2 linked regions of the Anatilimnocola aggregata genome follow. Each later gene encodes a partner of the first gene's protein in a complex. Links are inferred from orthologs where the notes say so. Each region holds a gene or a part of one and is shown in the gene's direction. Other genes may lie near its edges.

What was found.
Region 2: the proteins of secY (region 1) and secA are in contact, whole or in part, in a crystal structure (PDB 3DIN), measured with the Thermotoga maritima proteins. The link is inferred for Anatilimnocola aggregata from one-to-one orthologs. Residues at the interface, in WP_004081795.1 of Thermotoga maritima: Glu108, Gly109, Glu110, Glu111, Ala236, Glu237, Arg238, Arg239, Ile240, Thr241, Ile242, Gln243, Tyr244, Ala245, Arg246, Arg247, Val248, Thr249, Gly250, Arg251, Arg252, Val253, Tyr254, Gly256, Ala257, Ser258, Thr259, Tyr260, Leu261, Pro262; in WP_004082002.1 of Thermotoga maritima: Glu261, Ala262, Arg263, Lys300, Ala301, Arg302, Thr303, Ile304, Ile305, Leu323, Tyr324, Asp325, Pro326, Val329, Ser330, Tyr333, Ile336, Lys340, Phe345, Val349, Glu363, Phe364, Tyr374, Ser375, Gly376, Gly377, Glu393, Ile395, Thr482, Ser483.

Annotation. Positions count from the first base shown.
Region 1 is NZ_CP036274.1:7,113,080-7,116,285, reverse strand. The notes cover bases 16-2,909. They hold secY (preprotein translocase subunit SecY), read left to right. Parts: upstream 16-710; coding sequence 711-2,108; downstream 2,109-2,909. Other genes in these bases: ETAA8_RS26780 (adenylate kinase), read left to right, coding at 2,209-2,811; rplO (50S ribosomal protein L15), read left to right, coding at 16-535. Also shown: more of rplO, read left to right, coding at 1-15; ETAA8_RS26775 (HEAT repeat domain-containing protein), read left to right, coding at 3,014-3,206. UniProt on the Escherichia coli protein: The central subunit of the protein translocation channel SecYEG. Consists of two halves formed by TMs 1-5 and 6-10.
Region 2 is NZ_CP036274.1:2,970,340-2,974,901, forward strand. Bases 17-4,266 are described here. They hold secA (preprotein translocase subunit SecA), read left to right. Parts: upstream 17-388; coding sequence 389-4,066; downstream 4,067-4,266. Also shown: ETAA8_RS11270 (3-deoxy-D-manno-octulosonic acid transferase), read left to right, coding at 4,278-4,562. UniProt on the Escherichia coli protein: Required for protein export, interacts with the SecYEG preprotein conducting channel.

The DNA of each region.
Region 1 (3,206 bases):
GCACGAAGTTAATCAAGGCATCCACAAACACAAGAAGACGATGCGGATCGGCCGCGGTGTGGGCTCGGGCAAGGGCAAGACATCGGGCAAGGGTCACAAGGGCCAGTTGGCCCGCGCCGGTTGGAAGGGTCTATCGATCTTTCAAGGTGGTGGTAGCCCGCTCGTTCGCCGCGTTCCCAAGCGTGGTTTCACCAATTCATTCGCCTTGACGATTGCCAACGTTAACATCAGCGAGTTCCAAGATTTGTTCGAGGCGGGCGAAGAAGTCTCCATCGAAACGCTGCAGGGCAAAGGCTTGCTCAAGAAGCGGTTCGACCTTTTAAAGGTGCTCGGTAACGGTGAACTGACCAAGAAGCTCAACGTTTCGGCCCACCGCTTCAGCGAAGCGGCCAAGGAAAAGATCGAAAAGGCTGGGGGTACGGCTACGGTTGTTCCCGGTCGCACTCCGGTTGCTGAAAAGCAGGCTGCCACTCGGGCCGCGAAGAAGGCGGATCCGAAGAATGCCGGTAAGAAATCGGGTGCTAAGAAGTCCTAAGTCGGCTCGCGTGCCTGCAATTCCCACCTAACGACAGTTTTTAAGAGCAGCGGCATCGTGGCGCTGCTCTTTTTTTGCTACCTTGCTTTCTGGTAACTTGGGTATCGCCCGTTTTCAGCTGACCGGCTGTCTTGGTAGCTAACGCTCGCTCGCAACAAAAATCTGGATGGATGCCATGTGGGAGAAATTCCGAGCAATCTTCACCATTCCTGAACTACGACAGAAGATCTTCTTCACGTTGATCTTATTGGCCGTGTTTCGGGTCGGCTATCAGATTCCGCTGCCATTCGTCGATCAGGTCGAGATGGCCAAGCGGACAGCGCAACAAAGCGATAGCCCGCTGGGGAATCTGCTTGCCAAGGTTGCGGTGTTTAGTGCATCCGACTTGCGCCAGATGACAATTCTGGGCCTCGGCATCATGCCGTACATTTCGGCTTCGATTATTTTGCAGTTGCTCGGCAGTGTCTATAAGCCGCTGGAAGAGCTGCGCAAAGAAGGCGAAACCGGCCGGAAAAAGATCAACGAGTACACGCGCTATCTAACGATCGCGATCTGCATTATTCAGAGCATTTTCTACCTGCAGAGCATGGTGAGGCAGGGGACAAGTAACTCCGTTCCCATTTTCGACAGCTTCATGGTTTCGACCGGTGCGGGGGCCCACCTGGCTCCAGCCTGGTTCTTTACCTCGCTGTTGATTATGACCTGCGGCACGATGTTTGTAATGTGGATCGGCGAGCAAATCGACGAGTTTGGCATCGGCAACGGTATTAGCTTGCTGATCATGGCCGGCATTCTGGCTCAAATGCCGCTGGCCATGCGTCGCTTTTTCAGCACTATGAAGTGGCAGCTCGTTGGTTCGGATGCTTCTGGTCAGGTGGGTGTCGATCACTTAGTCATCTTGATGTTTTTGTTCGTCATCGTGGTGATGGGCGTCTGCTTCATCACGCTCGGTCAGCGACAAATTCCGACGCAAAGTGCCAAGCATGTGCGCGGTCGCCGTGTGTATGGTGGATCCCGTCAGTACTTGCCGCTCAAGCTCAATCAATCGGGCGTGATGCCGATTATCTTCGCCAGCAGCATGCTCATGCTGCCCGCGTTCCTGCTCCAGTTTTTGGCTTCGTCGCTCGATTCGGCAGCTCCTGGGTTTGCCGGCTCGATCAAGTATCTGGGCGATGCGCTCAGCAGCGGCACCTCGTTCATCTATAACCTGCTATACGTCGCCCTGATTTACTTCTTCAGCTACTTCTGGATGGCGATTACCTTCAATCCGAAGGAAATGGCCGAGAACCTGAAGGACTTCGGCACGTTCATTCCCGGTTATCGCCCCGGCCGACGAACAGCCGAGCACTTAGAAAAGGTGATGGTCCGCATTACCTACGTCGGTGCTGCGTTTCTTTCTTTGGTTGCGATTGTGCCCACGATTATTTCGAGTTCACTGGGTGTCGATGCAGGCATCGCGAGCTTTTACGGCGGTACGGGCTTGCTGATTGCGGTGAGTGTGGCATTCGATTTGATTCAGAAGATCGATAGCCATCTGGTGATGCGTGATTATCGTGGTTTGCTGGAAGCGTGATGAAAATTTGAACGATGGGCCGCGCTTTTGAGGCGGGGCGCGGCCCTCCTAGCATCGATCGGGAGATGTTACCAATGGGGGCACCGGCCGCGAGGTTACGATGCTGATCGTGTTCATCGGCCCGCCTGGTGCCGGCAAAGGTACACAGTCGAAACGACTGCTCGAGTATCTGCAGATTCCGCACCTGTCGACGGGGGAACTGCTCCGTGGCAAGCAAGCGTCGCCACTGGGCCGCCTGGCAGCCCAATACATGGACAAGGGGCAGCTCGTTCCTGATCCCATTGTGCTGAGCATGGTGGGCGAAGAACTCGACAAGCCCGCCTTTTGCCGCGGCTGCATGTTCGACGGCTTTCCGCGCACCATTCAGCAGGCGAAATCGCTGGATGATTCGCTGCGCCAGCGGGGCACGCCGCTCGATATTGTGCTTGAGCTGCGGGCCGATGAGGCCGAACTGGTCAGTCGCATGCTCCGGCGCGCGACAGCCGAGAATCGCCCGGATGATACGCCAGAAACCATCGGTCGCCGGATGGAAGTCTATCATCGTCAGACTTCGCCGCTGCTCGATTATTACCGCCATCAAGGGCTCCTCACCACGATCGACGCCATGCGTTCGGCCGACGAGGTGTTCGACAGCATTCGCGATGCTGTGGACAAAAAAAAAGCTAACCGCCATCAAGCCGTCAGCCAGGTTTCGGCCTCGTAACAAGTTCGCCCGCCCGTAATGGCTCCCGCCGCAAACGCTCCCCTGCTGATCGACGAACGACATTTCGTCCAAATTTGCCCGTCAGACGCTCGCGAACTGCGCCGGCGCACGGATATAATCGGTGAGCTGTTTCGCACACTGGGTGGCTGTCTCTCCGCGGCCGCATGTCAGTGATTGTTGTTTGCGCGAGAAAGGGTCGGAAATGAAATCCGCACGCCCATTTCGTTGGTTTACCGTTGCTTCCTTTCTTTCGCTGGTTGTGCTGCCCCTTGGCATGGTCACAGCCGCGGAAGGAAAACCCGCGGCCAAGCCCGACGCCACGGCAATCAAGCAATTGATCGACGAACTGGGTGCCGATGAATTCTCGGCGCGCGAAGCGGCCACCGAGCAACTGG
Region 2 (4,562 bases), 4.1 Mb from region 1 along the record:
TAGTTTAAGGGGCTTCGTGTCGGACTCCAAATTGCTCCCTTTGCTCTTTCCTTCATTAAACTTTGAATCTTAAACCAGAAACCTCAAACCCTTCCCGGCGACCACTGCTAGCAATTTCCTGTCTCACAACTCTGAACTTTGATCTCCGCGCTTCGAATACCCCGCTGCCATTCCGGCAGCCAATCCGCAATTGACCATTTTCACTGGTCGCAATAAACTTCTGGGGCTGAGCAAGTTGCGCCAATCTGACGAGATTGCTGCAACCTCGGGCAGGACTTTTGCATTACCACCACGGATTGCGCCAGAGCTGGCAAGATGTCACTCTGTGCTGGGGAACCACGGCCCAGCCCAAGCGCGTGCTAAATACTCTTTGCGACTGATGTGAAGTATGGACTTACTAGAGCGGACCTGGGAATCGTTTGGCCAGTTTTTCGGCGGCCTGCTGTCTGGGTTCGAGCGCGGCGTAACAGCCATGTTCGGTACGTCCAACGCGCGGCTCATTCGCAAGATGTATGCCCGGGTCGAAGGAATTAATGAACTCGAGCCGCGCTTTCAGGCGATGTCCGATGCGGAATTGAAAGAACAGACGATCAAGTTTCGCCAACGGCTGAAAGCGGGCGAGTCGCTCGACGACATCCTCGTCGAAGCCTTTGCCGTCGCCCGCGAAGGTGGCCGCCGCTATCTCGGCATGCGTCACTACGACGTACAAATGGTCGGTGGCATGGTGCTGCACAGTGGTGCCATCGCCGAAATGGTGACTGGTGAAGGCAAGACTCTCGTCGCCACGTTGCCTGCCTATCTGAACGCCATTGAAGGGAAGGGTGTGCACGTCGTTACCGTGAACGACTACCTCGCCCGCCGCGATATGGAATGGATGGCGCCGCTCTATATGGGGCTCGGTCTCACCGTCGGTGCGATTCAAAGCGATATGGAAGTCGACGAGCGTCAAGCGGCCTACGACTGCGATATCACCTACGGCACGAACAACGAGTTTGGCTTCGATTACCTGCGCGATAACATGCGTCCCGCTGCCCGCGGCGACGATCGCTTTCCCAAGCCGCTGCAGCAATCGCAAAAGCATCTTAACTTCGCGATCATCGACGAAGTCGACAACATTCTCGTCGACGAAGCTCGTACTCCGCTCATCATCAGCGGGCCGGCGTTTCAGAATGTTGCCAAGTATGCCGAAGCCGACCGCGTCGCGCGTCAGCTGAAGCGTGAAACGCATTTCGTCGTGAACGAAAAAGATCACAATGTCAGCTTGACTGACGATGGCGTGCGCGAGGCCGAACGGCTGGCCGGCGTCGAGAGCTTTTACACTGCAGACAATATGGAGTGGCCGCATCTTATCGATAACGCCCTCAAGGCTCACTACTTGTATCAGCTCGATGTGCGCTACGTGGTGAAAGAGGGTAAGGTCATCATCGTCGACGAGTTCACGGGCCGCTTGATGGATGGCCGCCAGTGGAGCGATGGTTTGCACCAGGCCGTCGAAGCCAAAGAAGGGGTCAAGATCAAGGAAGAAACGCAGACGCTGGCCACCATCACGCTGCAAAACTTCTTCAAGCTTTACAACAAGCTCTGCGGTATGACTGGCACGGCCATGACCGAAGCCAGCGAATTTTGGAAGATCTACAAGCTCGACGTGATCGCGATTCCGACAAACCGCGGCATGCAGCGGATCGAATTTCCCGATGCCATCTATCGTACCGAAAAGGAAAAGTTCATCGCGGTGGCCGACGACATCGAACGCGTCCACAAGTACGACACGGTCGTGCTCAAGACGGGCGAAGAGCTCGTGGGTCTCATCCTCAAAGAGACCGACGACAATATCCAATATCAGCCCAAGGAAACGCGCGACGTCGAAACGATCGAACGCGCGAAGATCGATCACCTGGAGTATCGCGGCCGGCCGGTACTCATCGGTACCGTCTCGATCGAGAAGAGCGAACGAATTGCCGCGATGCTGGAAAAACGCGGTGTGAAGCACCAGGTGCTCAATGCCAAGCATCACAAGCGCGAAGCCGACATTGTGGCGCAAGCCGGCCGCCTCGGCGCTGTGACCATTGCCACGAACATGGCTGGCCGCGGTACCGACATCATTCTCGGCGGCAATGCCGAAACGATGGCCTGGGCCAAGCTGCAAGACAAGTACGCCACTCGCCTCGACGTGCCGCATGCCGAGTGGGACGCGCTCACGCGCGAGATTGAAGAAAAAGAGCAGATGAAGCCGGAAGGCGTAAAGGTCAAGGAACTCGGCGGCCTGTACGTCATTGGCACCGAGCGCCACGAAGCTCGCCGCATCGACTTGCAACTCCGCGGTCGCTGCGGTCGCCAAGGCGATCCCGGTAGCAGCCGTTTCTTCTTGTCGCTCGAAGATGACCTGATGCGGATCTTCGCCGGCCAATGGGTGAAGTCGGTGCTCGATTGGCTGGGCATGAAGGAAGGCGAGCGAATCGAACACCCGATGGTCAGCCGCCGTATTTCGGCCGTGCAAAAGAAGATGGAAGAGCGGAACTTCGAAATCCGCAAAAACTTGCTCGAATACGACGAAGTAATGGACGAACAGCGGAAGCGGGTTTATCGCTTTCGGCAGAACATTCTCGATGGCGAAAATTGCCGCGATGTCATCCTGAACATGGTTCGCAAGCAAGTGAACCAGAATGTCGAATCGTTCCTGAAACGCGATTATGGTCCGGGTGTCTTCGCCGCCTTTGCCGCCACTCGCCTGGCTGCCACCTTCGAAGCTCGCGATTTCAACGGCATGGACTTCCCTGCTGCCGAAATGTTTGCCCTGAGTGAAGCGACCCGTTCGGCCGAAACGCACGTGCAGGACGGCCTCGATGAAAACTTGCCCGAAGGTACCGATGAAGAGGAATGGAACTGGGAAGCGATGGCCAAAATGGCCAATACTCGCTGGGGTTTGAATCTGCGCGACCGGGACTTGAAGAAGGTCGGCCGCGATCATGTTGCCGAGCATATCATCGACCTCGCTCGCGAGCGCATCAAGACGGTCGATCTGACCGAAGGGAAGCCGTTCCTCGAAGAGGATTTTGGTTATCGCACGGTGGTCGCTTGGGCGCGGGCCAAGTTCGGTCTGGAACTCGATCTCAAGGAAATCGAGAAGCTCGACGTCTCGGCCCTTAAGAAGTACGTGGTCGATCAGGCCGTAGCCTCATACGACCGCAAGGAAGCTGAATATCCGATCATGGCGGGCATCTATCGCTGCGGCGGTGGAGAGAAGGGGCAACTCGATCGCGAAGCCCTCATCGCCTGGGCCCGCGAGCGCTTTGACTCATCGCTCGAAGTTGACGACCTGCGCAATAAGACGCAGGCCGAGATGCTGCAGTTGTTGGCACCTTTGAGCCAACGGAAGCAACAGCAGGCCGAGCAGGCAATTGCAGATGTGAAGAAGCGCGTTGCCGAAGCTTATCAAAACAGCAACGGCGACGATGGCGAAGCCAAGTACCAGCCGCTGGCAACGTGGGCTGCCGAAACGCTTAAATCGGAACTGACCGCGGAAAAGATGGCCGAACTGGATCGCGACGAACTCGAACATCAATTGCTGATCGATGTCGAAGATCGTTATCGCCCCGAGATGCGCCGCATGGAGCGCTCGGTGTTGCTGCAAGTCGTCGATAGCATGTGGAAAGACCACCTGCTGATGATGGACCGCCTGCGCAGCTCGGTGGGGCTGATGGGCTACGCCCAGATCGACCCCAAGGTCGAATACAAACGCGAAGGGATGAAGACCTTCGAGCAGATGTGGCAATCGCTCGACGACCGCGTGACGGAACTTGTCTTCAAGGTCGAACAGCTGAACGAAGACTTCGTCCGCAGCACGTTCCAGGAAACGAGCGCTCGCCACGATTCGCTGCCGGGTGCCGACGACGAACTGGAGAGTTCGCAGGAACAAACGAGCAGCGGTTCGTCCGGTACCGATACGCGGCCCGAACCGATTCGCAATCGCGGCCAGCGTGTTGGGCGGAATGACCCGTGCCCGTGCGGCAGCGGCAAGAAGTACAAGAATTGCCATATGAGAATGGGTGGCGGAGCCACTGTGTAGGGCAATGGCTCCGCGCTTAACTCACGTTTCCTATACATTTGGAAGTCGTACTCCCTCTCCCCGTTTATTCATGGGAAGAGGGGCGCGGTGAAGAGCTGAAGCTGAGTGGTTACGGCCATTGCAATTCAGCCCCTCACCCTAACCCTCTCCCCGGAGTACCGAGGAGACGGAACTAAGAGCGAAACAACACCAACCGCGAAAGGATTCGCGCATGGCCTACGTGCTTAACGTTGCGTACGTGCTGCTGCTCATCGCGGCTGCTCCCTACCTGCTCTACTCACGCATTCGGCACGGCAAATATCGCGATGGCTGGCGACAAAAGCTGTGGGGCGATGTTCCCCGCCGCCGTTCGCGCCGCACGCCCTGCTTGTGGCTGCACGCAGTCAGTGTGGGCGAAGTCAATCTGCTGCAACCGTTGATTGCCCGCTGGGAGAAATCGCATCCCGATTGGGAAATTGTCATCAGCACGACGACGCAAACTGGCTACGCGCTCGCG